Linked DNA regions of Variovorax paradoxus. The protein of the gene in region 1 interacts with the protein of each later gene in a pairwise test. Links are inferred from orthologs where the notes say so. Each region holds a gene or a part of one and is shown in the gene's direction. Other genes may lie near its edges.

Region 1 (14,521 bases):
CGAGCGCACCGCCGCCCTGCTGGCGCAGTGGCAGGCCGTGGGCTTCTGCCATGGCGTGATGAACACCGACAACATGAGCATCCTCGGGCTCACCATCGACTACGGGCCGTTCCAGTTCCTGGACGGCTTCGATCCGCGCCACATCTGCAACCACAGCGACACCAGCGGCCGCTATGCCTTCAACCAGCAGCCCAACGTGGCCTACTGGAACCTGTTCTGCCTGGCGCAGGCCCTGCTGCCGCTGATCGGCGACCAGGACATCGCGGTCGCCGCGCTGGAGTCGTACAAGACCGTGTTCCCGAGGGAATTCGAAGCCCGCATGCGCGCCAAGCTCGGACTCGCGGAGCCGGCCGAAGGCGATCGCGCGCTCATCGAGGGTGTGCTGAAGCTGCTGGCCGCCGAAAGGGTCGACTACACGATCTTCTGGCGCCGCCTTTCGCAGCACATGGCCGGCGGCCCTGCCGAGCCGGTACGCGACCTGTTCCTGGACCGCGCGGGCTTCGATGCCTGGCTGCTATCCTTTTCAGAGCGCCATGCGGAACTGCCGCGTCCGGAAGCCGCAGCCCTGATGCTCAAATCGAATCCGAAGTACGTGTTGCGGAACCACCTGGGGCAGCAAGCCATCGAAGCGGCAAGCCAGAAGGACTTCTCGGGTGTGGCAACCTTGTTGGCCCTGCTCGAAACCCCATTTGAAGAACATCCCGGCGCCGATGCCTATGCCGGGTTCCCGCCCGATTGGGCCTCCACGATCGAAATCAGCTGCTCATCATGACCACCCCCGTACAGAAAACCGACGCCGAATGGAAAGCCCTGCTCGCCGAAAAAGGCGCCGAGCCCGCGGCCTTCGAGGTCACGCGCCATGCGGCCACCGAACGGCCCTTCACGGGCAAGTACGAGGCGGTTTGGGATGACGGCACCTACCACTGCATCTGCTGCGGCGCCAAGCTGTTCGAATCGACCGCCAAGTTCGACGCGGGCTGCGGCTGGCCCAGCTTCTCCGAAGAAGCCGTGCCGGGCGCCATCCGGAACATCGTCGACCGTTCGCACGGCATGGTGCGCACCGAGAACGTCTGCGCCAATTGCGGCGCCCACCTGGGCCACGTGTTCCCCGACGGCCCCACCGAAACCGGCCTGCGCTACTGCATGAACTCGGCCTCGCTCGACTTCAAGAAAAAATGAAACTGATCCTCGACTTCTTTCCGATCCTGCTGTTCTTCGGCGCCTACAAGCTGGCCGACATCTACACCGCCACCGGCGTGCTGATGGCCGCCACCGTGCTGCAGATGGGCATCATCTACGCCATGGAGCGCAAGCTGCAGGCCATGCAGAAGGCCACCCTGGTGCTCATTCTGCTGTTCGGCACGCTCACCCTGGTGCTGCACGACGACCGCTTCATCAAGTGGAAGCCCACGGTGCTCTACGGCGCCATGGCCATTGCGCTGGCGGTGGCGCTCTGGGCGCTGAAGAAGAACTTCCTCAAGATGCTGCTGGGCTCACAGCTCCAGCTGCCGGACCGCATCTGGGGCCGCCTGAACGTGGCGTGGATCGGCTATTGCCTCTTCATGGCGGTCATCAACGGCTACGTGGCGGCGTACTTCACCACCGAGGCCTGGGTCAACTTCAAGCTCTGGGGCTACGTGTTCCCGATCGTGTTCCTGGTGGCGCAGGGCCTCTACATCTCGCCGCACCTCAAGGGCGACGACAAGCCCGCGGCATGAGCGCAGCCGTGAGCCACCCCCTCCCCCTGCCGACCGCACGCGACCTCGAGGCGGCGCTGCGCGAAGCGCTCCAGCCCACCACGCTCGAGGTGATCGACGAAAGCGGCGCCCACGCCGGCCATGCGGGCGCCAACGCCGAGGGCCGCGGCAGCCATTTCCGGGTTCGCATTGCTTCCCCACTGTTCGAAGGGAAGCCCCGCGTGGCGCGCCATCGCCTTGTGTATGATGCCCTCCAGGTTTTTATCGCGCAGGGTCTGCACGCCATCGCCATCGAGGTGCTCTGAATCCGTCGATTGCCGGCACGCCGCCGATGCGGCCAGGGCGGCCCGGCCCCATTTCTTCTCGCTCCTCCTCTCCTCCGCTTTTTTCCACGCGCTTTTCCTACACGCGCATTTCCCCCCAGCCTGATATTCATTCCATGAAAAAACAACTCTTGCAGGCCGTTGCGGCCGCAGCGCTGCTCGGTGCGATCCCCCTGGCGGCCATGGCGCAGAACGCAGCCATCGTCAACGGCAAGCCCGTGCCCAAGGCGCGCATGGACGTGCTGGCCCAGCAGCTGGCGGCAGCCGGCCGGCCGGTCACGCCGGAAATGCAGGGCCAGCTGCGCGAGGAAATCGTCGCGCGCGAAGTGTTCATGCAGGAAGCGCAGAAGCAGGGCCTGGACGCCACCGACGACTACAAGAACCAGCTCGAACTCGCCCGCCAGGCCATCCTGATCCGCGCGCTGTTCGAGAACTACCGCAAGACCAGCCCCGTCTCGGACGCCGACGTGAAGGCCGAGTACGACAAGTTCGTGGCGGCCAACGGCGGCAAGGAATTCAAGGCGCGCCACATCCTGGTCGAAACCGAAGACCAGGCCAAGAAGATCATGGCCGACCTGAAAAAGGGTGCCAAGTTCGAGGACATCGCCAAGAAGCAGAGCAAGGACCCGGGATCGGGCGCCAACGGCGGCGATCTCGACTGGGCCAATCCGGCGAGCTTCGTGCCCGAGTTCTCGGAAGCGATGATCAAGCTCAAGAAGGGGGAAACGACCCCTGCGCCGATCAAGACGCAGTTCGGCTACCACATCATCCGCGTCGACGACATCCGCCAGGCGCAACTGCCGAAGCTGGAAGAAGTGCAGCCGCAGATCACGCAGCAGCTGCAGCAGCAGCGCCTGCAGAAGTACCAGGAAGAGCTGCGCGCGAAGGCAAAGGTCGGAGTAGCGCCCGGGCGTTCCTTTCGCCAAAAAAAAAGCGGCCCGCGGGCCGCTTTTTCGTTCCGGGCCCTTTCGATCAGCCGACCCAGCGGCGCGCGTTGCGCCAGATGCGCATCCACGGGCTCAGTTCGCTGCGGTCGCCCGGCGTCCAGCTCATCTGGATGTTGCGGAACACGCGCTCGGGGTGCGGCATCACGGCCGTGAAGCGGCCGTCGGGCGTGGTCACCGAGGTCAGGCCGCCCGCGCTGCCGTTGGGGTTGAACGGGTACTGCTCGGTGGGCTGGCCGTGGTTGTCGACGAAGCGCATGGCCGCAATGGCCTTGGCGGCGTCGCCGCGGTGCTTGAAGTTGGCATAACCCTCGCCATGCGCCACCGCGATCGGCAGGCGCGTGCCGGCCATGCCCGCAAAGAAGAGGCTCGGCGATTCGAGCACTTCGACCATCGACAGCCGGGCCTCGAAGCGCTCGCTCTGGTTGGTGGTGAAGCGCGGCCACGCTTCGGCGCCCGGAATGATGTCGGCCAGTTCGGCGAACATCTGGCAGCCGTTGCACACGCCCAGGCCGAAGGTGTCTTCGCGGCCGAAGAAGGCCTTGAACTGCTCGGCGAGCTTCGGGTTGAAGGTGATGCTGCGCGCCCAACCGATGCCCGCGCCCAGCGTGTCGCCGTAGCTGAAGCCGCCGCAGGCGACCACGCCCTTGAAGTTGGCGAGGTCCGCCCTGCCCGCCTGCAGGTCGGTCATGTGGACGTCGTAAGCCTCGAAGCCGGCTTCGGTGAAAGCGTAGGCCATCTCGACATGCGAGTTGACGCCTTGTTCGCGCAGGATGGCGACCTTGGGGCGCGACTGGAGGATGGCGGGGGCGTCGAGGCCGCTGCCCTCACCCCGGCCCTCTCCCAGAGGGAGAGGGAGGAATACGTGCATGCCGGGGTCCGAAGGCTCACCGGCGGCGGCGTGCTCGGCATCGGCGCAGGCGGGATTGTCGCGCTCGCGCGCGATCTTCCAGCTGACCGAATCCCAGACCTGGTGCAGGTCGTGCAGGCTCGCGCTGAACACCGACTTGGCGTCGCGCCAGACTTCGAGCTTGCCCTTGCCGGCATCCATCGTGGAACTGGCGGGCCGGGTCTTTCCGACGAAGTGGCTGTGGGCGCTGAGGCCGTGGGCGCGCAGCACCTGCATCACCTCGTTGCGCTCTTCGGTGCGCACCTGCAGCAGCATGCCGAGCTCTTCGTTGAACAGCGCCTTGAGCGTGAGCTCCTCGCGCCGCGCGCTGACCTGCTGCGCCCAGTTCTTGGCGTCGCCGGTTTCCATGCGGCTGTCGGAAATGCCGTCGCCTTCGGTGACGAGCATGTCGACGTTCAGCGCCACGCCGACGTGGCCGGCAAAGGCCATTTCGCAGACGGTGGCGAACAAACCGCCGTCGCTGCGGTCGTGCATGGCCAGGATCTTGCCGCCGGCGCGCAATGCATTCACGGCATTGACCAGCGCGACGAGTTGCTCTGGATCGTCGAGGTCGGGCACGGTGTCGCCGCTCTGGCCGAGCGTCTGCGCCAGGATGCTGCCGGCCATGCGGTGCTGCCCGCGGCCCAGGTCGATCAGCACCAGCGTGGTGTCGGCTTCGGTGGCGTCGAGCTGCGGTGTGAGCGTGCCGCGCACGTCGGCCAGCGTGGCGAAGGCGGTCACGATCAGGCTCACGGGCGAGGTGACCTTTTTCGCTTCGCCGTTGTCCTTCCACTGCGTGCGCATCGACAGCGAATCCTTGCCGACCGGAATCGATACGCCCAGCGCCGGGCACAGTTCCAGGCCCACGGCCTTGACCGTTTCGTATAGCGCGGCGTCTTCGCCGGGCTCGCCGCAGGCGGCCATCCAGTTGGCCGAGAGCTTGACGCGCGAGAGTTCGATCGGCGCGGCCAGCAGGTTGGTGACGGCCTCGGCCACGGCCATGCGGCCCGAGGCCGGCGCATCGAGCGCGGCCAGCGGCGTGCGCTCGCCCATGCTCATCGCCTCGCCGGCGAAGCCCTTGTAGTCGGCCAGCGTCACGGCGCAGTCGGCCACCGGCACCTGCCAGGGGCCGACCATCTGGTCGCGATGGCTCAGGCCGCCCACGGTGCGGTCGCCGATGGTGATCAGGAAGCGCTTGGAGGCCACGGTCGGATGCGCGAGCACGTCGATGGCGGCCTTCTGCAGGTCCACGCCCGTGAGGTCGAGCGGCTTGAAGGTCCGGGTGACTGTCTTCACGTCGCGGTGCATCTTGGGCGGCTTGCCGAGCAGCACGTCCATCGGCATGTCGACGGGCTGCACGGCGGCGCCTTCGTCGGCCACCAGCAGTTGGCGTTCTTCAGTCGCCACGCCAACCACCGAGAACGGGCAGCGCTCGCGCTCGCAGAAGGCCTTGAACTGTTCGAGCGATTCGGGCGCGATGGCCAGCACGTAGCGCTCCTGGCTTTCGTTGCACCAGATTTCCTTGGGCGCCATGCCCGACTCTTCGAGCGGCACGGCGCGCAGGTCGAAGCGCGCGCCGCGGCCGGCGTCGTTGGTCAGCTCGGGGAAGGCATTGCTCAGGCCGCCCGCGCCCACGTCGTGGATCGCGAGGATGGGGTTGGCCGCGCCCTGCTGCCAGCAGTGGTTGATGACCTCTTGCGCACGGCGCTCGATCTCGGGGTTGCCGCGCTGCACCGAGTCGAAATCGAGCTCGGCCGCGTTGGCGCCCGTGGCCATCGAGCTTGCGGCGCTGCCGCCCATGCCGATGCGCATGCCGGGGCCGCCGAGCTGAATCAGCAGCGAGCCGGCCGGAAAGTGGATCTTCTTGGTCTGCGTGGCGTCGATGCTGCCGAGGCCGCCCGCGATCATGATGGGCTTGTGGTAGCCGCGCTGCACCGTATCGAGGTCGCTCGCCACCGTCTGCTCGTATTCGCGGAAGTAGCCCAGCAGGTTGGGCCGGCCGAATTCGTTGTTGAACGCGGCACCGCCCAGCGGGCCCTCGGTCATGATCTGCAGCGGGCTGGCGATGTGCTCGGGCTTGCCATAGTGGCCCTCTTCCGGCCAGAGCTTGGATACGGTGAAGCCCGTCAGGCCGGCCTTGGGCCTGGAACCGCGGCCGGTGGCGCCTTCGTCGCGGATCTCGCCGCCCGCGCCGGTCGAGGCGCCGGGGAATGGCGAAATGGCGGTCGGATGGTTGTGCGTCTCGACCTTCATCAGCACATGGCTCAGTGTGCTATCTTTTTGATAGCTCTGCGAATCCGAAGCCGGAACGAAGCGCTCGACGGTGGTGCCTTCCATCACCGAGGCGTTGTCCGCATAGGCGATCACCGTGTGCTGCGGGTTCTGCTTCTCGGTGTGGCGGATCATCGAGAACAGGCTTTGCGGCTGGGCCTTGCCGTCGATGGTGAAGCTGGCATTGAAGATCTTGTGGCGGCAGTGCTCGCTGTTGGCCTGCGCGAACATCATCAGCTCGACGTCGCTCGGGTTGCGCCCGAGCCGGGTGAAGGCGTCGACCAGGTAGTCGATCTCGTCCTCGGCCAGCGCCAGGCCGAAGCCCGTGTTGGCCGCCACCAGCGCGGCGCGGCCGCCGCCCTGCACGTCGACCAGCGCCATAGGCTGGGCCGGCAGCTCGCTGAACAGGCTGGCGGCCTGCGCGACCGTGGCCAGCACCGATTCGGTCATGCGGTCGTGCAGCGGGCCAGCCACGGCCGCGAGCAGGTCGCCTTCGAGCACGGGCGCCTTGCCGATCAGCGGGGCCTTGAGCTTCAGGTGGTATTGCGTGACCCGCTCGACCCGGCGCAGCGCCAGTCCGCAGTTGTGGGCGATGTCGGTAGCCTTGGAGGCCCAGGGCGACACGGTGCCCAGGCGGGGCGTGACGACCACCGAGGTGCCCGCCTTGGCCGGGGCCTCGAAGGGCTCGCCGTAGGTCAGGAGCGCGGCGAAGCGCTCATGGTCGACCGCGTCGAGCGCCGCATCGGTGACCACCAGGTGCACGAAACGGGCGCTGATGCCCTCGATGCGCGCATCGATCGCCTGCAGCTTCGGCAGCAGTTGCCGCGCGCGGAAATCGCTGAGTGCGCTGCCGCCCTCGAAAAGGGTTACGACGGGAAGGGCTTGAGGTGCGGGCTGCGTCACGGTCGAGTGGAGGCCTCGAGGGCCACGTTGGGAATCAAGAAAACGAGGCGGATACCCGCTGACTGGGGGCATCCGCGTAAGCCCTGAATTTTAGCCGGGTGAATGGGATAATTCCGGGATGAGCATTACCTACAAAGACGCCGCAGGCATCGAAGCCATGCGCGTCGCCTGCCGCCTGGCTTCCGAGGTGCTGGACTACCTCACGCCCCTCATCAAGCCCGGCATCACGACCAACGACGTCGACCGGCTCGCCGCCGAATACATGGTCAAGCAGGGCACCACCTCGGCCACGGTGGGCTACATGGGCGCCAGCAGCGTGCCTTTTCCGAAGTCGCTCTGCACCTCGGTCAACCACGTGGTCTGCCACGGCATTCCCAATGACAAGCCGCTGAAAAAGGGCGACATCATGAACGTCGACGTGACCGTCATCAAGGACGGCTGGTTCGGCGACAACAGCCGCATGTACATCATCGGCGACGCTTCCATCGCGGCCAAGCGCCTGTGCTCGATCACCTTCGAAGCCATGTGGCACGGCATCCTGCAGGTGCGCCCGGGCGCGCACCTGGGCGACGTGGGCCATGCGATCCAGAAGTTCGCCGAAGGCCAGGGCTTTTCGGTGGTGCGCGAGTTCTGCGGCCACGGCGTGGGCCAGCGCTTCCACGAAGAGCCGCAGGTGCTGCACTACGGCCGTCCGGGCACGCTGGAAGAACTCAAGCCCGGCATGATCTTCACCATTGAGCCGATGATCAACGCAGGCAAGCGCGAGGTGAAGGAAGACTTCAAGGGCGGCCAGTACGACGGCTGGACCATCGTCACGCGCGACCACTCGCTGTCGGCGCAGTGGGAACACACGGTGCTGGTCACCGAAACGGGCTACGAGGTGCTCACGCTGTCGGAAGGCAGCCCGCCCCTGCCCTCGTTCGTCACTTCCACGAAGACGTGAGCCGCGCGAGCGGCGCACGGCCAGGGACACCGCCGTGATCGAACCAGCCAAGATCGATGTCGCCACCTTGCGCGAAGCCTATCGCGCGAAAAAGCTGGCGCTGTTTGACACCCTGCGCCTTGCGCGCGCGCCCACGCGCAGCGTGCACACGGTGCTGCGGCAGCTGTCGGCTCTGGCCGACCAGACGCTGTGCGCGCTCTGGCGCGAAGCCGATTTCGGCGACTCGCTCGCGCTGGCCGCCGTGGGCGGCTTCGGCCGCGGCGAGCTGTTCCCCTATTCCGATGTCGACGTGCTGCTGCTGCTGCCGCCCGAGGGCGAGGCCGGCGCGATCGATCCGGCCCGCGTCGAGGCCTTCATCGGCCACTGCTGGGACGCGGGGCTTGAAATCGGCTCCAGCGTGCGCACCGTCGACGAGTGCCTGGCCGAGGCCGAGAAGGACGTCACGGTCCAGACCTCGCTGCTCGAGTCGCGGTTGATCACGGGCAACAAGAAGCTCTTCGTGGCGTTTCGCAGGCGCTTCGCACGGGCCATCGATCCGCAGGCCTTCTTCGTGGCCAAGTCGCAGGAAATGCGCCATCGCCACCAGAAGTTCGACAACACGCCCTATGCGCTCGAGCCCAACTGCAAGGAATCGCCGGGGGGCCTGCGCGACCTGCAGACCATCCTCTGGATGACCAAGGCCGCCGGCTTCGGCAGCCGATGGGACGACCTCGCCAAGAACGGCCTGGCCACCTCCTTCGAGGCGCAGCAGATCAAGCGCAACGAAGCGCTGCTTTCGCTGATCCGCGCGCGCCTGCACGTGATCGCCAACCGGCGCGAGGACCGCCTGGTGTTCGACCTGCAGACCGCTGTGGCGGCAAGCTTCGGCTACGAGAGCGAATCGCAACGCAAGTCGAGCGAGGCGCTGATGCGGCGCTACTACTGGGCGGCCAAGGCGGTTTCGCAGCTCAACCAGATCCTGCTGCTGAACATCGCGGAGCGGCTGCAGCCGGTGGACGAGCAGCACACGCCGATCAACGAGCGCTTCTTCGAGCGCGCGGGCCTGATCGAAATTGCGAGCGACGACCTCTACGAGCGCGAGCCGCACGCCATTCTCGAAACCTTCCTGCTCTACCAGAAGACCATCGGCGTGAAGGGCCTGTCGGCACGCACGCTGCGCGCGCTCTACAACGCGCGCCACGTCATGGACAGCAAGTTCCGCAACGACCCGGTCAACCACCAGACCTTCATGCGCATCCTGCTGCAGCCCTACGGCATCACGCATGCGTTCCGGCTCATGAACCAGACCTCGGTGCTGGGGCGCTACCTGCGGGTGTTCCGCAGCATCGTGGGGCAGATGCAGCACGACCTGTTCCATGTGTACACGGTGGACCAGCACATCCTGATGGTGCTGCGCAACGTGCGGCGCTTCTTCATTGCCGAGCATGCGCATGAGTACCCGTTCTGCTCGCAGCTCGCGGCGGGCTGGGACAAGCCATGGATCCTTTACGTGGCGGCACTGTTCCACGACATTGCCAAGGGCCGCGGCGGCGACCATTCCACGCTCGGCGCGCGCGACGTGCAGCGCTTCTGCAAGCAGCACGGCATCGCGCGCGAAGACTCCAGGCTGATCGAATTCCTGGTTGCAGAGCACCTGGTGATGAGCCAGGTCGCGCAGAAGCAGGACCTGAGCGACCCCGAGGTGATCGGCGCCTTCGCCAGGCGCGTGGGCAACGAGCGCTATCTCACGGCCCTCTACCTGCTGACGGTGGCCGACATCCGCGGCACTTCGCCGCGCGTGTGGAATGCCTGGAAGGGCAAGCTGCTCGAAGACCTGTACCGCTTCACCCTGCGCGCGCTCGGCGGCCGCATGCCCGACCCCGATGCCGAGGTCGAATCGCGCAAGCGCGAGGCGCTGGTGCAGCTTGCCCTGCATGCCCAGCCCTTCGAGGCCCACAAGGCCCTGTGGGCCACGCTCGACGTCGGCTACTTCATGCGCCACGACGCCACCGAGATCGCCTGGCATGCCAAGCAGCTCTCGCGCTTCGTGCCGCCGCCCAACATGCCCGTCGATCCCAAGGCGCCGCCGATCGTGCGGGCGCATCTTTCGCCGGTGGGCGAAGGCCTGCAGGTGGTGGTCTACACACCCGACCAGCCCGACCTGTTCGCGCGCATCTGCGGCTACTTCGACCAGTCGTCGTTCAGCATCCTCGACGCGAAAGTACACACCACGAGCAACGGCTACGCGCTGGACACGTTTCAGGTGGTGACCACGTTCCTGCCCGACCACTACCGCGACCTCATCAGCATGGTGGAGTCGGGCCTGGCGCACACGCTCACCGCCGCCGGCCCCCTGCCCCCGCCCAGCATGGGCCGCGTGTCGCGGCGCGTGCGCAGCTTTCCGATCAAGCCGCGCATCAGCCTCTTGCCCGACGACAAGGCGCAGCGCTGGCTGCTCAACATCTCGGCCAGCGACCGCGCCGGGCTGCTGTATTCGGTGGCGCGCGTGCTCGCACGGCACCACCTGAATCTGCAGCTCGCCAAGGTCACCACGCTGGGCGAGCGCGTGGAAGACACCTTCCTGATCAGCGGGCCGGAACTGCAGGGCCAGAAGACGCAGCTGGCCATCGAGACCGAGCTGATGGAAGCGCTGGCCTCCTGAGGCACTGAGGCACGCTTGCCGCTTGTTTCATCCGCAGGCGCATCCTGCGGCATGATGTTGCCGACTTGATTCAACTCGAACGGCAACACTCGACATGAGCCAGAAAACCAATCCCCTCGCAGGCCAGCCCGCACCGCTGGACCTGCTCGTCAATGTCCCGCGCCTCGTCTCGGCCTACTACACGGGCCGGCCCGATCCCTCGGTGCCTTCGCAGCGCGTGGCTTTCGGAACCTCGGGCCACCGCGGCTCTTCCTTCGACAACGCATTCAACGAATGGCATGTGCTGGCCATGAGCCAGGCCATTGCCGACTACCGGCGCCAGAAGGGCATCGATGGTCCACTGTTCCTCGGCATCGACACGCATGCGCTTTCGACGCCCGCCTTCAACAGCGCCGTGGAAGTGCTGGCGGCCAACGGCGTCGAGCTGATGCTGTCGAAGGACGACGAGTACACGCCCACGCCCGCGGTTTCGCACGCCATCCTGGTCTACAACCGCGGACGCACGGCGGGGCTGGCCGATGGCATCGTGATCACGCCCTCGCACAACCCACCCGAAAGCGGCGGCTTCAAGTACAACCCACCCAACGGCGGCCCCGCGGGCACCGACATCACTTCGGCGGTCGAAGCAGCTGCCAACAAGATGCTGGCGAACGGACTCGAAGGCGTGAAGCGCATCCCGCTGGCACAGGCGCTGCGCGCCTCGACCACGCACCGCCACGACTACCTGAACACCTACGTCGAAGACCTCGCGCAGGTGCTCGACATGGACGCGATCCGCGGCGTGGAGATCGACCTGGGCGTCGACCCGCTGGGCGGCGCCGGCGTGCACTACTGGCCGGCCATCGCCGAGCGCTACAAGCTCGAGCGCCTCGAGGTGCTCAGCCAGGAGGTCGACCCCACCTTCCGCTTCATGTCGCTCGACTGGGACGGCCGCATCCGCATGGACCCGTCCTCGCCCGACGCGATGCACAAGCTGATCGCGCTGAAAGACCGCTTCGGCATCGCCTTTGCCTGCGACACGGACCACGACCGCCACGGCGTGGTCGCGCACAGCACCGGCTTGATGCAGCCGAACAGCTACCTCGCGGTGATGATCGATTACCTGTACACGCACCGCCCGCAGTGGCCGGCGCAAGCGGCCGTCGGCAAGACGGTCGTCAGCAGCCAGATGATCGACCGCGTCACGGCCCGGCTCGGCCGCAAGCTCTACGAGGTGCCGGTGGGCTTCAAGTGGTTCGTCGATGGCCTGGTGGATGGATCGCTGGGCTTCGGCGGCGAAGAAAGCGCGGGCGCGACCTTCCTGCGCTTCGACGGCTCGGCATGGACCACCGACAAGGACGGCATCGTGCCCGCCCTGCTCTCGGCCGAGATCGCCGCGCGCACAGGGCGCGACCCTGGCGAACGCTACGCCGAGCTGACAAAAGCGCTGGGCCAGCCGGTGTCCGACCGCGTGGATGCGGCAGCCACGGTCGAGCAGAAAAAGAAACTGTCGAGCCTGTCGCCGCAGCAGGTCAGTTCGACCGAACTGGCGGGCGACAAGATCGAAGCCGTGCTGAGCCATGCGCCGGGCAACGGCGCAGCCATCGGCGGCGTGAAGGTCGTCACCGCCAACGGCTGGTTCGCGGCGCGGCCATCGGGCACCGAGAACATCTACAAGATCTACGGCGAGAGCTTTCTCGGTGCCGAGCACCTGGGCCGCATCCTCGAGGAAGCGCAGCTGCTGGTGGACAAGGCGCTGGCGGGCTGAGGGCCGGCGCGTTCAGCGCGCACCCTCTCCCAGCCGCCGCTCCAGCCACACGCTGTAGCGCGAAAGCCCGAAGCACAGCACCCAGTACACCGCGGCGATGAACAGGTAGCCCTCGAGGTAGAACGGCCGCCAGGTCGGGTCGCCGCCGAGCGCCAGGCCCAGCGCGCCGGTCAGCTCGAACAGGCCGACCACCGTGACCAGCGAGGTGTCTTTCAGCGTGCCGACCACGCTGTTGGTCAGCGCCGGCACCACGAGGCGCAGGGCCTGCGGCAGCACGATGTCCCGCTGCACCGGCCAGCGGCCGAAGCCCAGCGCCATTGCCACTTCGGTCTGGCCGCGCGGCACGGCCTGCAGTCCGCCGCGGATGATCTCGGCCAGGTAAGCCGCGACGAACAGCGCAAGGCCCGCCAGCACGCGCACCAGCACATCGGGTTGCCAGCCCGCCGGCCACAGCAGCGGCAGCAGGAACGAGGCCATGAACAGCACCGAGATCAGGGGCACGCCGCGCACCAGCTCGATGTAGCTCGCACTGAGCGTGCGCACCACCGGCCAGCCCGAGCGGCGCCCCAGGGCAAGCAGCAGCGCCATCGGAAAGGCCAGCGCCAGGCCCACCACCGCCAGGCCGATGGTGAGCGGCAGTCCGCCCCAGCGGCTGGTCGGCACGAAGGCCAAGCCCGCCACGCCGCCGCGCATCAGCAGCACGAACAACAGCAGCGCCGCAGCCCACAGCGGCGCGAGCCACCAGCGCCAGCTGCGCGGCCAGGCGCTCAGCACGGTCACGGCCGACAGCACAACCACCGCAACGGCCGGCCGCCATTGCTCCTCGTAGGGGAAGCGGCCGAACAGCATCGGCCGCCATTTCTCGGCCACCACGCCCCAGCAGGCGCCATGCTGCACCGCGCGGCAGGCCTCTGCGTCGGGCCGGAACACCGCATGCACCACGCCCCATTCGACCGCGTGAAAGCCACCCCACGCCAGCAGCGCGAGCAGCAGCACGGTGGCCAGCGCCCGCAGCGGCGACCCCCAGAGTTCGCTGCGCCAGGCGATCGGACCCTGGGCGACGTTTCTCATCGCCAGCCCCTGAGCGCGACGCGCGCGTTGTAGCGGTTCATGCCGAAGGAGATCAGCAGCGACAGCAACAGGTAGACCGCCATGATGATGGCGATGCACTCGAAGGCCCGGCCGTTCGAGCCGATGGTGGTGTTGGCCACCGACACCAATTCCGGATAGCCCACGGCCACCGCAAGCGATGAATTCTTGACGAGGCTCAGCAGCTGGTTGGTGAGCGAAGGCACGATCACCCGCAGCGCCTGCGGCAGGATCACGATGCGCAGCTGCTGCACCGGCGAAAAGCCCATCGCCTGCCCCGCGAGCACCTGCCCCTGCGAGACCGACAGGATGCCGGCGCGCACGATCTCGGCCACGAACGCTGCCGAATAGAAGGACAGGCCGGCAACGATGGTCACGTACTCCGGGCTCAGCGCCGCGCCGCCGCTCACGCCGAAGTCGCCCTTCTCGGGCCATTCGAAGTGCGCAGGCCACCAGCCGCCCTCGCCCGACGCCGGCCAGGGCACGCTCAAGCCGCCCTTGCTGAGCCACACACCCGGCAGCAGCCGCACGGGCTCGGTCGGATCGGGCAGCAGGTTGGCGATGGCAAAGGCCAGCATCAGCAGCTGCACGAGCAGCGGCACGTTGCGCAGCAATTCGACATACGCGGTGCAGATGCCGCGCAGCAGCACGTGCGGCGCGAGCCGGCCGATGCCGATCAAGGTGCCGAGCACGACCGAAAAAATCGCCGCGGGCACCGAAGCGCGCACCGTGTTGACCAGGCCCGCCAGGAAGGCGCGCCAGAACGGCTGGCTGGCATCGAAATCGAGCCAGCCTTCGCTGATGGAAAAGCCCGCGGGCTCGGTGAGAAAGTCGAAGCCCGACCGAACGCCGCGCGAGCGCAAGACCTCGAGCGCATGGTTCACGACCCAGGCGGCGCCGGCCACCACGGCCAGCACCAGCAGCGCCTGCACAACCCAGGCCAGCCAGGCGCCGCGGCGCGAGGCCCCGCTGCTCATCGAACGGGTGGTGCGTAGATCAGGCCGCCCTTGTTCCAGAGGTTGTTCGAGCCGCGCGGCAGCTTCAGGACCGACTTGGGGCCCACGTTGCGCTCGA
Region 2 (14,392 bases), 100 kb from region 1 along the record:
GCCTGGGTCTGTTCGGGCTTGGCAAGCTCGATCTTGTCCGCGGGCGCGCCGGCGGCCTTGAGCGCATCGCCAACGGCAATGGCGCGCTGCTTGGCGAGTTCGGCGTTCTTGGCAGCATCGCCGCTCGCATCGTGGTAGCCGCTCACGAGCAGGATGCCGCCGCTCTGCACGGCCTTGACGACGTCGGCCAACGCTTCCTTGGCGTTGGGCGCGACCTCGGCCTTGCCGCTCTCGAAATAGAGCTTCACCACGCCGTTCTCGACCTTCACGGCCGCGGCTTCGGCGATCGTCACGGCGCCTGAGGCCACCGCTGCCTCCGGCGTCGCGGATGCGGGTGCCTGCCCCGATGCCGGAGCCGAGGAGGCGGCCGGTGCGGTCGCGGCCGGGGGCGTCTCGACCTTGTGCGGCACAGCCGCCGCCGCATCGCCGCCGTGGAATTTGACCACCAGCGGAACGATCAGCAGCGCCACGATGTTGATGATCTTGATCAGCGGATTCACCGCCGGGCCGGCCGTGTCCTTGTAGGGGTCGCCCACGGTGTCGCCGGTGACGGCGGCCTTGTGCGCCTCGGAGCCCTTGCCGCCGTGGTGGCCGTCCTCGATGTACTTCTTGGCGTTGTCCCATGCGCCGCCGCCCGTGCACATGCTGATCGCGACGAACAGGCCGGTCACGATGGTGCCCATCAGCAGGCCACCCAGCGCCTTCGGTCCGAGCACAAGGCCGACGACGATCGGTACCACCACCGGCAGCAGCGAGGGAATCATCATTTCCTTGATGGCCGCGCCGGTCAGCATGCTCACGGCCTTGCCGTACTCGGGCTTGCCGGTGCCTTCCATGATGCCGGGGATCTCGCGGAACTGCCTGCGCACCTCCTCGACCACCGCGCCGGCCGCCCGGCCCACGGCTTCCATCGCCATGGCGCCGAACAGGTAGGGGATCAGGCCGCCGATGAAGAGGCCGACGATCACCATCGGGTCGCTCAGGTTGAAGCTGATGTTCAGCCCGAAGCTCTCCAGTTTGTGGGTGTAGTCGGCAAAGAGCACCAGCGAGGCGAGGCCGGCCGAGCCGATGGCGTAGCCCTTGGTCACGGCCTTGGTGGTGTTGCCGACGGCGTCGAGCGGGTCGGTGATGTCGCGCACGCTGGCGGGCATCTCGCTCATTTCGGCGATGCCGCCGGCGTTGTCGGTGATCGGGCCGTAGGCGTCGAGCGCCACCACGATGCCCGCCATGCTGAGCATGGCGGTTGCAGCCACCGCAATGCCGAACAGGCCCGCGAGCGTGTACGAGGCCATGATCGCGATGCAGACGAAGATCACCGGCCATGCCGTCGAACGCATCGAGACGCCCAGGCCCGCGATGATGTTGGTGCCGTGGCCCGTGGTGGAAGCCTGCGCGATGTGCTGCACCGGCTTGTACTGCGTGCCGGTGTAGTACTCGGTCACCCACACCAGCGCGGCCGTGAGCGCCAGGCCCACGAAGCAGGCGCCGAACAGCTTGAGTTGGCTGCCGCTCGCGGCAATGGCGTTGTCGGGAATCAGCCAGGCCGTGACGAACCAGAACGCGATCAGCGACAGGATGCCCGCCACCGCCAGGCCCTTGTAGAGCGCCGGCATCACGTTCACCATGCCCGGCGAGGCCTTGACGAAGAAGCAGCCGATGATCGAGGCGATGATCGACACGCCGCCCAGCGCCAGCGGATAGAGCACCGCATTGAGCGGCGCCGCCGTGACCATCAGCGCGCCCAGCACCATGGTGGCGATCAGCGTGACGGCATAGGTCTCGAACAGGTCGGCCGCCATGCCCGCGCAATCGCCGACGTTGTCGCCCACGTTGTCCGCAATGACGGCCGGGTTGCGCGGATCGTCTTCGGGAATGCCCGCTTCGACCTTGCCCACCAGGTCGGCGCCCACGTCTGCGCCCTTGGTGAAGATGCCGCCGCCCAGCCGCGCGAAGATCGAGATCAGCGAGGACCCAAAGGCAAAGCCGATCAGCGGATTGAGGATGGCCGAGAGGCTGCGGTCCGGCGTGAGATTGCCGTTGCCCGCCAGGAACCAATAGAAGACCGAGACGCCCAGCAGGCCCAGTCCCACCACCAGCATGCCCGTGATGGCGCCGCCGCGGAACGCGACGTCGAGCGCCGGGCCGATGCCTTGCGTGGCCGCCTGCGCGGTGCGCACGTTGGCGCGCACCGACACGTTCATGCCGATGAAGCCGCAGGCGCCCGAAAGCACCGCGCCCACCACGAAGCCGACGGCCGTGGTCGCATCGAGAAAGATGCCGATGAGAATGGCCAGGACCAGGCCGACCACCGCGATGGTGGTGTACTGCTTGGCGAGGTAGGCCGATGCGCCGGCCTGGACGGCCGCCGCGATCTCCTGCATCCGCGCATTGCCGGGGTCCTTGGCAAGAATCCAACTTCGAGCCCAGAAACCGTAGCCCACGGCCACGAGGCCGCAGACGATGGCGAGTATCAGGGGGGTGTTGCCGATCATGCTTTGCTTCTCCATTCGTTCGTTGTGACTTGTGGAGACGGACAGCATGGGTCCTGCGCGCAACGCGTACGGGACCCAGGTTTTCCGTCGCGTTGCTTCCTCGAAGCTCGCTGCACCGAAGTGCGGAGCCGATTGGCCAACGGCCAGAATTTACAGGCAAAAACGAGAGCGTGTGCGACCGGGCCGCGACACGGAAAGTAAACTCCGGGTTTGTCCCCATCTCCCCTCATACTTTTCAACTACTCGTAAAACGTCATGTCCTTCGACAAAGTCTCCCCCGGCAAGAACGTTCCCGACGCCTTCAATGTCGTGATCGAAATCCCGATGAACGCCGACCCGATCAAGTACGAAGTCGACAAGGAATCGGGCGCGATCTTCGTGGACCGCTTCATGACGACCGCGATGTACTACCCGGCCAACTACGGCTACGTGCCGCAAACCCTCTCTGGCGACGGCGACCCGGTCGACGTGCTGGTGATCGCGCCATATCCGTTGCTGCCCGGCGTCGTGGTGCCGTGCCGCCCGCTCGGCATCCTGATGATGGAAGACGAAGCCGGCGTCGACGGCAAGGTGCTGGCCGTGCCCACCGACAAGGTATTGCCGATCTACAGCCACTGGAAGTCGGTGGACGACGTGAACCCGATGCGCTTGAAGGCCATCAGCCACTTCTTCGAGCACTACAAGGACCTGGAAGCCGGCAAGTGGGTCAAGGTGCTGGGCTGGGAAGGCATCGACGCGGCCAAGAAGGAAGTCGTCGACGGCATCGCTGCCTACAAGAAGTAATCGGCTCCGCGGGGCGCGCGGCCGGCCGCTCAGCCGGCCTTGAACGGGCTGCGCTCGCCCAGGTGGTCCATGTAGTTTTCGATGCCTTCGCCCTCGCGCTCGAGAAAGCGCTCGACTGCGTCGGCGAACGCGGGGTGCGCCAGCCAGTGGGCGCTGGTGGTCTTCACCGGCATCAGCGCGCGCGCCATCTTGTGTTCGCCCTGCGCGCCGCCCTCGAAGCGCCTGGCGCCGTGCGCGATGCACCAAGCCAGCGGCTGGTAGTAGCAGGCCTCGAAATGCAGGCAGTCGACGCGCTCCACGGCGCCCCAGTAGCGGCCGTAAGCCACCAGCGGACCGTCTGCGTGCGTGGACAGCGCGATCAGGCTCGCTGCAATGGGCTTTCCTCCGCGCTCGGCAATGAACAGCAGCCAGGCTTCTGGCAGGGTGTCGGCCATGCGCTGGAAGAAATCGCGCGAAAGGTAGGGCGGATTGCCATGCTCGCGATAGGTGCGCGCATAGCAGCGGTAGAAGAAATCCCAGTCCGGTCGGGCGATGCCGGCGCCGCGCGACCAGCGAAAAGTCACACCGGCCTCGGCCACCTTGCGGCGCTCCTGGCGGATCTTCTTGCGCTTGTCGTGCGACAGGCTGGCGAGAAAGGCCTCGAAGTCCGCGTATCCGGTCGCCCCGCCTAGGTGCTCGGGGGCGGCATTCGTCCAGTGGAATTGCACCGTGTTGCGCAGCATCAGACCCGCTTCGGTGCATGCGGCGATGTCCGCGTCTGCGCCGAACAGCAGGTGCAGCGACGAAAGATCTTCCTTCTTGCACCAGGCCACCAGCGCCTGCACCAGCAGCGTGCGGCTTTGCGCATCGCGGGCCAGCAAGCGTGCGCCGGGCACCGGCGTGAACGGCACCGCCACCACCGCCTTGGGATAGTAGGCGAGCCCGTGCTGTTCGTAGGCATTGGCCCAGGCCCAGTCGAAGACGTATTCGCCGTAGGAGTGCGTCTTGATGTACGCCGGGCAGGCCCCCCGCAACTCGTTGCCGCGCCACAGGGTGATGAATTGCGGCGTCCATCCGCTCTCGGGCGAGGCGCTGCCGCTGTCGTGCAGCGCCGCGAGGTATTCGTAGCGCATGAATGGCGACGGCTCCGCTTCGGCCAAGAGCAGCGCGTTCCATGCTTTCGGGTTCAGGTCCGACAGTGACGCCAGCACCCGAATGACATAATCGTTCAAGCCTTTTTCTTCCTTCTGTATGACGCTCAAGCTCGCCATTGCGCAACTCAATTTCGTGGTGGGCGACCTCGCCGGCAACGCAAGAAAAATCGTCGACGCCGCGCGCCAGGCCCACGCTGAGGGCGCGCGTCTTCTGCTGACGCCCGAACTCTCGATTGCCGGCTATGCGGCAGAAGATCTTTTCCTGCGTCCCGCCTTCACCGAAGACTGCGATGATGCCGTGAAAGGCATTGCCGCCGCGCTGGCCGATCTCAAAGACATGGTCGTGGTGGTGGGGCATCCGACGGGCGGCAGCCTGCGCAGCCGCTCGGTGGCGGTGCAGATGCGCTACAACGCCGCCAGCGTGATCAAGGAAGGCCGCATCCTCGAGACCTACGCCAAGCGCGAACTGCCCAACTACCAGGTGTTCGACGAGCGCCGTTACTTCACGCCGGGGCAGGGCACCTGCGTGTTCGAGGCCGGCGGCGTCTCGGTGGGCGTGCTGATCTGCGAAGACGCCTGGTTCGACGAGCCGGCCGAACTGGCTCGCGCGGCGGGCGCCGAGGTGCTGGCCGTGATCAACGCCTCGCCGTATCACGTCGGCAAGGAAGGGGAACGCGTGGCGCGGATGGCCGACCGCGCCCGCGCTGTCGGACTGCCGCTGATCTATGCGCACCTGGTGGGCGGGCAGGACGAAGTGGTCTTCGACGGCGCGTCCTTTGCGCTGCAGGCCGACGGCGCACTGGCGATGCAGGCCGAGAGTTTCAAGGAGAGCCTGGTCTTCATGCAGCTGGAGCGCTCGCCGCAGGGCGTGGGTGTGGTGGCGGCGCCTTCGGCCATCGCGGCGCCGCGCGAAGCGGAAGCCCAGCTTTGGGATGCACTGGTACTGGGCGTGCGGGACTACATCGGCAAGAACGGCTTTCCGGGTGCCATCCTGGGGCTCTCGGGCGGCATCGACTCCGCATTGGTGCTTGCCATTGCGGTCGATGCACTCGGCAAGGACAAGGTGCGTGCGGTCATGATGCCTTCGCCTTACACCGCCGACATCAGCTGGATCGATGCGCGCGAAATGGCCACCCGCCTGGGCGTCCGCTACGACGAGATCTCGATCAAGCACACCTTCGAATCGTTCAAGGGAGCGCTGATAGAGGAGTTCAAGGGCCTCCCCGAGGACACGGCCGAGGAGAACATCCAGGCGCGCATCCGCGGCACGCTGCTGATGGCGCTGTCGAACAAGTTCGGTTCGATCGTTCTCACCACCGGCAACAAGAGCGAGATGGCCACCGGCTACTGCACGCTCTACGGCGACATGGCGGGCGGCTTCGCGGTCATCAAGGACCTGCTGAAGACCACCGTGTTCGCGCTGGCGCGCTGGCGCAATGCCCATGACCCGTACGGTACTGGTGCCTCGCCGATTCCCGAGCGCATCATCACGCGGCCCCCGAGCGCCGAACTGCGGCCCGACCAGACCGATCAGGACAGCCTGCCGCCCTACGACGTCCTCGACGGCATCCTGGCACGCTACATGCAGGACGACGAGGGCATCGACGAGATCATCGCGGCCGGCTACGAGCGTGCGGTGGTCGAGCGTGTTGCGCGGCTCATCAAGATCAATGAATACAAACGGCGCCAGGCGCCTGTGGGCATTCGGGTGACCCACCGAAGCTTCGGCAAGGATTGGCGTTACCCTATCACCAGCAAGTTCAACGAAACCGCCGGAGCGCAAAAACCATGAAGCAGATCACCGCCATCGTCAAACCCTTCAAGCTCGAGGACGTACGCGAAGCCCTGGCTGAAGTGGGCGTTACCGGCCTCACAGTGACCGAGGTCAAGGGCTTCGGGCGCCAGAAGGGGCACACCGAGCTCTACCGTGGTGCGGAATACGTGGTCGACTTCCTGCCGAAGATGAAGGTGGAAGTGGTCGTCAACGAAGGCGACGTGGAGCGCTGCATCGAAGCCATCGTCAATTCCGCACGCACCGGCAAGATCGGCGACGGAAAGATCTTCGTCACCGGCGTGGAGCGCATCGTGCGCATCCGCACCGGCGAGGAAAACGAGAACGCTGTTTAACTGGCTCGCCCCCAGGCTGCGCGCTACAGGTTTTCGGCCAGGCGGTCGTCTCGGGGGTGCAGGGGTACTTCGGCGCGCAGCGCCGTGAGCAATTCGGTGGGGTTGGTGCCGGTGCGGATCAGGTTCATCTGCCAATCGCCCATGAAGCCCTCTCGCACGCTGTGCGCCAGGAAGCCCAGCAGGCCGTCGTAGTAGCCGGCGGTGTTCAGAATGCCGGTGGGCTTGTCGTGGTAGCCGAGCTGGCGCCAGGTCCAGATCTCGAACAATTCCTCGAAGGTGCCGATGCCGCCCGGCAGCGCGACGAAGGCGTCGGCGCGCTCGCCCATCATGGCCTTGCGTTCGTGCATGGTGTCGACCACGTGGAGTTCGTCGCACAGGGGATTGGCCAGTTCCCGGTCGACCAGCGCCTTGGGAATGATGCCGACCACGCGGCCGCCGGCGTTGCGGGTGGCTTCGGCCACCGTGCCCATCAGGCCGGTGCGTCCGCCACCGTAGACCAGCTGGCCGCGGTGCTGGCCGATCCACTGGCCAACCGCTTCCGCGGCCCTGGAAAACTCGGCCCGCTCGCCAGGTCGCGAGCCGCAATACACACAGATCGAAAATTCAGGATTCATGCCGCCATCATGCCTCGTGCGGCGGGCGTCTTCATGACGCGAAGCGCTGCCACAGCGCCGCCAGCCAGATGCCCCCGCACAGGGTGAGCGACAGCAGCACGGCGGCGCTGCCCATGTCCTTGGCGCGCTTGGAGAGGTCGTGCCATTCGGGGCCGATGCGATCGATGGCGGCTTCCACCGCGGTGTTGAGCAGCTCGACGATCATCACGAGGATGGCGCTGCCGGCGAGCAGGGCCACTTCGACCCAGCTGCGGCCGAGCCAGAAGGCCGCCGGAATCATCACGATGGCCATGACGGCTTCCTGGCGGAAGGCCGGCTCGCTCCAGCCCGCCCGAAGGCCGTGCAGCGAGATCAGGGTGGCATGCCACACGCGATCCAGGCCCTTGCGGGCCTTTTGCGGGTTCACGGCGGGATCGGGAAGCTTGGGCAGGGCACTCATCGGCGGCTCATCGGCTTGGAGGTTATGAGCCGCGTACCGGCCCAGGCGTCGTGCCAGAACTGGCGCTCGGGGTGAAAGCGCGCCAGCAATGCCCAGACGGCGACCCATCCGAAGATCAGCACCGTGGATTCTCCGCCCGAAAGCTTGAAAGGTGCGATGGCGGCCAGCGGCGGCAGGAACCAGATCCAGCTGAGCAGGTAGCGCGCCAAGGCGCGGGGCTGGGTGAGGGGCCGCCCGTGCGCATCGACGATGCGGATGTTCCAGGTTTTCATGGCCAGCGTCTGTCCCCGGGTCCAGAACCAGACGAAATAGACGCCGAACACCACGAACAGGAAGGCCTGGAGCAGGTGCCGGCGGGAATCCATGGCGTCCCGCATCTGGCCGAGCGTGCTGAACAGCCAGCCTGCAACGAACACCACCGCGAACAGCAGCATGCCCTCATACAGCCAGCATGCCATGCGCCGCCACAGGCCGGGCACTATCGGAAGAGGAGCGCTGGGGGAAGTCTCTGCGAGCGATGAGGAGGGATTCGATTCCGAGAATTCGGAAGAATTTGGAGCCATCGAAACCTTGGGAATCAGGGGGGCGAGGACTGCTCGGCGCCACGGCCTGCAGGATTGGAAGCGGACGATGGCGGCGAAACCTGGGCGGCAGCCGATGGCATGGGTACCTGCGCCTCGGCCGGAGTCGGCTGCGACGTGGCGGCGGATGTGCCGGACGGGGAGGGCGTGGACACGACGGACGGGACACGTTCCGGCGGCGACGCCACCATGATGGCGGCAGGCGCCGTGGCTGGCGCGGGAGCGACAGGTGGGGCCAGCATGATGCGCGGCGTGTGCTGCCCCGCAGGCGTTACGGCAGGCACTGTCACGAGTTTCTGGGCAGGAACTGGACGCACCGGAATGGCGGCACCGCGCGGCTTGGCGGGGGCGCGCTCCGCCAGCCGGCGCCTTTCTTCCTCGCTCAAGGCCTGGTACTGCTCCCACTTGGCCTTGCGTTCGTCGGCAGGGACGCGCTTCACCTCTGCAAAGTTGAGGCGCGCCTGGGCCCGCTGCTGATTGCTCAGGGCTGCCCATTCGATCATTCGGCTGTGCAGGATGGTTTGGTCATCGGCCGACATGTTCGCGTAGTTGCGTGACAGCGCCAGCCACTTGCGCTTGTGCCCCGGGTTCAGGGCGTGCCAATGCGACGCGAGCGGCCGCAGTGCCTGCTGCTGCTCGGCGGTGAGTTCGCTCCAGTACGGCTTGGTCGCTGGAGCGGTCTTCGAAGCCGAGGAAGGCGAGGCCGTTGCCGCCTGCGCAGTACCGCCGGCCGATTTGAGCGGCGGCTCGGAACGGGGTTGGGCGCCGGCGAGCGTCAGGCCGAACAACGCAGCAGCGAGCGCGCCCGCCCAAATGACTGCGCCCGACGTTGGCGGGCGCGGCGGGCGGGACATATCGGTGCGGGAAACGGAAGGACGTCGCATTCGTTCAACGGAACTCAGTCGGAAGCGCCATCGGACTTGAGGAACTGGGCGAAGCCGGGGTCGGTGTAGGCGGCGGGAGGGAGATCGTCCGTCAGCAGGGCGGAATCGACTTCCGCCAGTTCGCTGGCACGGTTTTCGTCCTGCAGCACGCTGATGGTGATCAGCCCTGCAACCAGCGCGATCAGCGGCACCACCGAACCGATGCGGGTCCACCAGCCGCCGCCCATCGTTGCCACATGCCCCGACTGCATGACCACCGAAGCAGCCCGCAACTGGGGCGCCTGCTTGCGCATTGCGACGGCTTGCGCGCGCGCCACCCGCAGCCGCTCGCCGATGTCGTGCGGCAGCTCCTGGCTGCCGTTGGACAGCCGCGCAGCGACGCGCCGGCCGAATTGATCCTCGGCAGCAAAAGAAGAGGTTGGAACCTTAGTGTTCATAGCGAAATTCCCTTGGCTTTAAGCGCCTTGCTCAGGGCGTGCACGGCCCGCGAACAATGGGTTTTGACGCTGCCTTCGGAGCAGCCCATTGCAGCGGCCGTCTCCGCCACATCCATTTCTTCCCAGTAACGCATCAGGAAAGCCTCGCGTTGACGACCGGGCAAAGCTGCTATCTGTTCTTCGATCTCGTGGAAGACCTGGGCGCGGCGGGTCGTGTCCTCGGCACTCTCCGTTTCTCTGGAGTCGGTTGGCGAGACGAAGTTCTCCAGCAGGTCGAAATCTCCGTCGTCGCCGGCAGACTCGAAGTCGCCGAGGTTGGAGAACAGGGCGCGGCGGGTTTTCTGCCGGCGGAACCAGTCGAGCGTGCAATTCGAAAGAATGCGCTGGAACAGCATCGGCAGCTCTTCCGGCGGCTTGTCGCCGTAGTGCTGCGCCAGCTTCATCATGCTGTCCTGCACGATGTCGAGCGCCGCTTCCTCGTCCCGCACGTGGTAGACCGAGCGCTTGAAAGCGCGCCGTTCGACGCTCTTCAGAAAGTCGGAAAGTTCTTGTTCAGTGGCCAAGCGAGAGGGGGCGCCGCGGGCGCCGCATGGGGAATGGGGGTATCGGGAAGCGCTTATGTTTTTCTGCCGCGGATTATGCCCCCGTGCCTTTTCATGGGGATTTTTGCGCGGCGGCAAGCTCATCAATGTCATAATCCGCGCTGCAAGTCAAAAGGCAAACGGGTCACGGTCCGGCGGAACATCAGTCCGCTCATGGCTTTGGCCTCAAGTCCTGGCGCGGCCCCACAAGGGCTGGCAAGGGGCACCCAAGGTTTTTCGTTCCCGAAAAAACTCCAAAGGTTGATCATGGAAATCTCGAAGGCGGAACTCGCTTCCGCAGCAGCCGCGTCCTCTGGCGCCGGCAACCCAACGCAAGAACTCATGGGCGCTGAAGTGCTGGTCAAGGCACTGCAGGCCGAAGGCGTCCAGTACGTCTGGGGCTACCCGGGCGGCGCGGTTCTGTACATCTACGACGCGTTCTACAAGCAGGACACCATCCAGCACGTGCTGGTACGCCACGAGCAGGCCGCCGTCCACGCGGCCGACGGCTATGCGCGCGCCACCGGCGAAGTGGGCGTGGCGCTGGTCACCTCGGGCCCCGGCCTGACCAATGCGGTCACCGGCATCGCCACGGCGTACATGGACTCGATCCCGATGGTGATCATCTCGGGCCAGGTACCCACCGCCGCCATCGGCCTGGACGCCTTCCAGGAATGCGACACCGTGGGCATCACCCGCCCCATCGTGAAGCACAACTTCCTCGTCAAGGATCCGAAGGATCTGGCCATGACGATGAAAAAGGCCTTCCACATCGCACGCAGCGGCCGTCCCGGGCCGGTGGTGGTGGACGTGCCCAAGGACGTCTCCTTCAAGAAGACGCCTTACGCAGGCTACCCCGACAAGGTCGAGATGCGCTCGTACAACCCGGTGCGCAAGGGCCACGGCGGCCAGATCCGCAAGGCGCTGCAGCTGCTGCTGAACGCCAAGCGCCCGTACATCTACACGGGCGGCGGCGTGCTGCTCGGCAACGCCTGCAACGAACTGCGCACGCTGGTCGACATGCTCGGCTACCCGGTCACCAACACGCTGATGGGCCTGGGCGCCTATCCGGCGAGCGACCGCAAGTTCCTGGGCATGCTGGGCATGCACGGCACCATCGAAGCCAACAACGCGATGCAGAACTGCGACGTGCTGCTGGCCGTGGGCGCGCGCTTCGACGACCGCGTGATCGGCAACCCCAAGCACTTCGCGCAGAACGAACGCAAGATCATCCACATCGACATCGATCCGTCGAGCATCTCCAAGCGCGTGAAGGTCGACATCCCGATCGTCGGCGACGTGAAGGACGTGCTCGCCGAACTGATCTCGATGATCCGCGAGAGCACCACCAAGCCTGACGCCGGCGCGCTGGCCGACTGGTGGAAGACCATCGAGGACTGGCGCTCGCGCGACTGCCTCAAGTACGACCGCGGCAACAAGGACGTGATCAAGCCGCAGTACGTGGTCGAAACCCTCTGGAACATGACCAAGGACGCCGACGCGTACATCACGTCGGACGTGGGCCAGCACCAGATGTGGGCTGCGCAGTACTACCGTTTCGACGAGCCGCGCCGCTGGATCAACTCGGGCGGCCTGGGCACCATGGGCGTTGGCATTCCGTACGCCATGGGCATCAAGCTCGCGAAGCCCGATTCGGAAGTGTTCACCATCACCGGCGAAGGCTCGGTGCAGATGTGCATCCAGGAACTCTCCACCTGCCTGCAATACAACACGCCGATCAAGATCTGCTCGCTCAACAACCGCTACCTGGGCATGGTGCGCCAGTGGCAGGAGATCGAATACTCCGGCCGCTACAGCCACAGCTACATGGATGCGCTGCCCAACTTCGTGAAGCTGGCCGAGGCCTATGGCCACGTCGGCATGCTGATCGAGCGTCCACAAGACGTGGAGCCGGCGCTGCGCGAAGCGCGCAAGCTCAAGGATCGCACGGTGTTCATGGATTTCCGCACCGACCCCACCGAGAACGTGTTTCCGATGGTCAAGGCCGGCATGGGCATCACCGAGATGCTGCTGGGTTCCGAAGATCTCTGAGCGATCCTCGGCGCATTCGCTTCAATCACTCTTTACTGACGAATCTATTGCCCGCCGAGCCCGCGCATTACCGTGCACGGGGGAGGGCGGCGAAAAGAGGAGTCACGCAAACATGAAACACATCATTGCAGTGCTGCTGGAAAACGAGCCGGGTGCTCTTTCCCGCGTGGTGGGCCTGTTCTCGGCCCGCGGCTACAACATCGAATCGCTGACTGTCGCGCCGACCGAGGACGCGAGCCTCTCGCGCATGACCATCGTCACCGCCGGCTCGGACGACGTGATCGAACAGATCACCAAGCACCTGAACCGGCTGATCGAAGTGGTGAAGGTCGTCGACCTGACCGAAGGCGCGTACACGGAGCGCGAACTCATGATGGTGAAGGTGCGCGCAGTCGGCAAGGAGCGCGAGGAAATGATGCGCATGGCCGAGATCTTCCGCGGCCGCATCATCGACGTCACGGACAAGAGCTACACCATCGAACTCACCGGCGACCACGGCAAGAACGACGCTTTCCTGGAAGCGATCGACCGTAGCGCTATCCTCGAGACCGTCCGCACCGGTGCCAGCGGCATCGGGCGCGGCGAGCGCATCCTGCGCGTGTAGGGGGTGCAGAAGATCCCCTCAGTTTCATATTCCAAAACCAACACATGAGGAGAAGGTAATGCAAGACTTGCTGGGTTTCGAGAAGATGGTGACCCCGATCATCATTCGGATTCTGTACTTCCTCGGGCTGCTGGGTGTGCTCGCCGCAACGGTCATCTCGTTGTTTCAGGGCCGCATCCTGGCTGCCATCGGTATTCTTGTTTTCGGCGCGATCATGGTTCGCGTCTACAGCGAATTGCTGATCCTGCTGTTCCGCATTCACGACAACCTCGTGTCCATCAACCAGCAAATGAAGGACCGGAATCCCTCCGGCCAACTGTGAGTGAACGCACCTCCGCACCGGGGGTGCCAGAGATTAAATAGGAAAGACGCATCATGAAGGTTTACTACGACAAGGACGCCGACCTCAGCCTCATCAAGGGCAAGACGGTCGCAATCATCGGTTACGGCTCGCAAGGCCATGCGCATGCGCAGAACCTGAACGACAGCGGCGTCAAGGTCGTGGTCGGCCTGCGCAAGGGCGGTGCCTCGTGGCCCAAGGTCGAGAAGGCCGGCCTCAAGGTCGCCGAAGTGGCCGACGCCGTGAAGGCCGCCGACGTGGTCATGATCCTGCTGCCCGACGAGCAGATCGCCAACGTCTACAAGAACGACGTCGCGCCGAACATCAAGGAAGGCGCTTCGCTGGTCTTCGCGCACGGCTTCAACGTGCACTATGGCTTCGTGCAGCCGCGCGCCGACCTCGACGTGTGGATGGTCGCTCCCAAGGCCCCGGGCCACACCGTGCGCAGCACCTACACGCAAGGCGGCGGCGTGCCCCACCTCGTGGCCGTGCACCAGGACAAGACCGGCAAGGCGCGTGACCTCGCGCTGAGCTACGCCACCGCCAACGGCGGCGGCAAGGCCGGCATCATCGAGACCAACTTCCGCGAAGAAACCGAGACCGACCTGTTCGGCGAACAAGCGGTTCTGTGCGGCGGCACGGTCGAGCTGATCAAGGCCGGTTTCGAAACGCTGGTGGAAGCCGGCTACGCGCCTGAAATGGCGTACTTCGAATGCCTGCACGAGCTCAAGCTGATCGTCGACCTGATCTATGAAGGCGGCATCGCCAACATGAACTACTCGATCTCGAACAACGCCGAATACGGCGAGTACGTCACGGGCCCGCGCATCGTGACCGAAGAGACCAAGAAGGTCATGAAGCAAGTGCTCAAGGACATCCAGACCGGCGAATACGCCAAGAGCTTCGTGCTGGAAAACGCTGCCGGCGCCCCCACGCTGATCAGCCGCCGCCGCCTGAACTCCGAGCACCAGATCGAAGTCGTCGGCGAAAAGCTGCGCGCGATGATGCCCTGGATCAAAAAGAACAAGCTGGTCGACCAGACCCGCAACTGATCAGCCAATGAACCGGGTGCCGCGGCGCCCGGTTTCCGAGGGCCACCCGCTGGGTGGCCTTTTTCATGACGGGGCGAACCACCCCCCTGAACTACACTGCGAACCCATGCGATTTACAGATCAAGAAGCCATCGAACGGATGGCTGTTCGCGCAGTGCCCACGAGGGACGGAGGCAAATTCAATGCATGACGACACGGTTCCCGACGAGGTGCCTCCGCGCAAGCGCCGCAAGGGCATCTACATACTGCCGAACCTGTTCACGCTGGCCGCGC

Evidence for each region.
Region 2: the proteins of QFZ47_RS26650 (region 1) and QFZ47_RS27175 interact in binary tests that used the Escherichia coli proteins (3 or more experiments, as listed by UniProt). The link is inferred for Variovorax paradoxus from one-to-one orthologs.

What each region holds. Positions count from the first base shown.
Region 1 is NZ_JAUSXL010000002.1:4,861,215-4,875,735, forward strand. What follows is about bases 7,684-10,811. They hold QFZ47_RS26650 ([protein-PII] uridylyltransferase), read left to right. Parts: upstream 7,684-8,004; coding sequence 8,005-10,611; downstream 10,612-10,811. Other genes in these bases: map (type I methionyl aminopeptidase), read left to right, coding at 7,684-7,970; pgm (phosphoglucomutase (alpha-D-glucose-1,6-bisphosphate-dependent)), read left to right, coding at 10,706-10,811. Outside these bases: QFZ47_RS26615 (protein adenylyltransferase SelO), read left to right, coding at 1-772; peptide-methionine (R)-S-oxide reductase MsrB, read left to right, coding at 769-1,179; QFZ47_RS26625 (septation protein A), read left to right, coding at 1,176-1,718; QFZ47_RS26630 (BolA family protein), read left to right, coding at 1,715-2,002; purL (phosphoribosylformylglycinamidine synthase), read right to left, coding at 2,993-7,027; more of map, read left to right, coding at 7,146-7,683; more of pgm, read left to right, coding at 10,812-12,358; QFZ47_RS26660 (amino acid ABC transporter permease), read right to left, coding at 12,371-13,429; QFZ47_RS26665 (ABC transporter permease subunit), read right to left, coding at 13,426-14,424; QFZ47_RS26670 (amino acid ABC transporter substrate-binding protein), read right to left, coding at 14,421-14,521.
Region 2 is NZ_JAUSXL010000002.1:4,965,854-4,980,245, reverse strand. Bases 4,867-7,865 are described here. They hold QFZ47_RS27175 (P-II family nitrogen regulator), read left to right. Parts: upstream 4,867-6,196; coding sequence 6,197-6,535; downstream 6,536-7,865. Other genes in these bases: QFZ47_RS27160 (RDD family protein), read right to left, coding at 7,585-7,865; QFZ47_RS27165 (diacylglycerol kinase), read right to left, coding at 7,181-7,588; QFZ47_RS27170 (LOG family protein), read right to left, coding at 6,559-7,149; QFZ47_RS27180 (NAD+ synthase), read left to right, coding at 4,867-6,200. Outside these bases: QFZ47_RS27195 (sodium-translocating pyrophosphatase), read right to left, coding at 1-2,492; ppa (inorganic diphosphatase), read left to right, coding at 2,748-3,275; QFZ47_RS27185 (GNAT family N-acetyltransferase), read right to left, coding at 3,305-4,486; more of QFZ47_RS27180, read left to right, coding at 4,506-4,866; more of QFZ47_RS27160, read right to left, coding at 7,866-8,046; QFZ47_RS27155 (DUF3106 domain-containing protein), read right to left, coding at 8,166-9,053; QFZ47_RS27150 (DUF3619 family protein), read right to left, coding at 9,068-9,490; QFZ47_RS27145 (RNA polymerase sigma factor), read right to left, coding at 9,487-10,053; QFZ47_RS27140 (acetolactate synthase 3 catalytic subunit), read left to right, coding at 10,339-12,123; ilvN (acetolactate synthase small subunit), read left to right, coding at 12,236-12,727; QFZ47_RS27130 (DUF4282 domain-containing protein), read left to right, coding at 12,786-13,049; ilvC (ketol-acid reductoisomerase), read left to right, coding at 13,103-14,119; pssA (CDP-diacylglycerol--serine O-phosphatidyltransferase), read left to right, coding at 14,302-14,392. UniProt on the Escherichia coli protein: P-II indirectly controls the transcription of the glutamine synthetase gene (glnA). P-II prevents NR-II-catalyzed conversion of NR-I to NR-I-phosphate, the transcriptional activator of GlnA. When P-II is uridylylated to P-II-UMP, these events are reversed.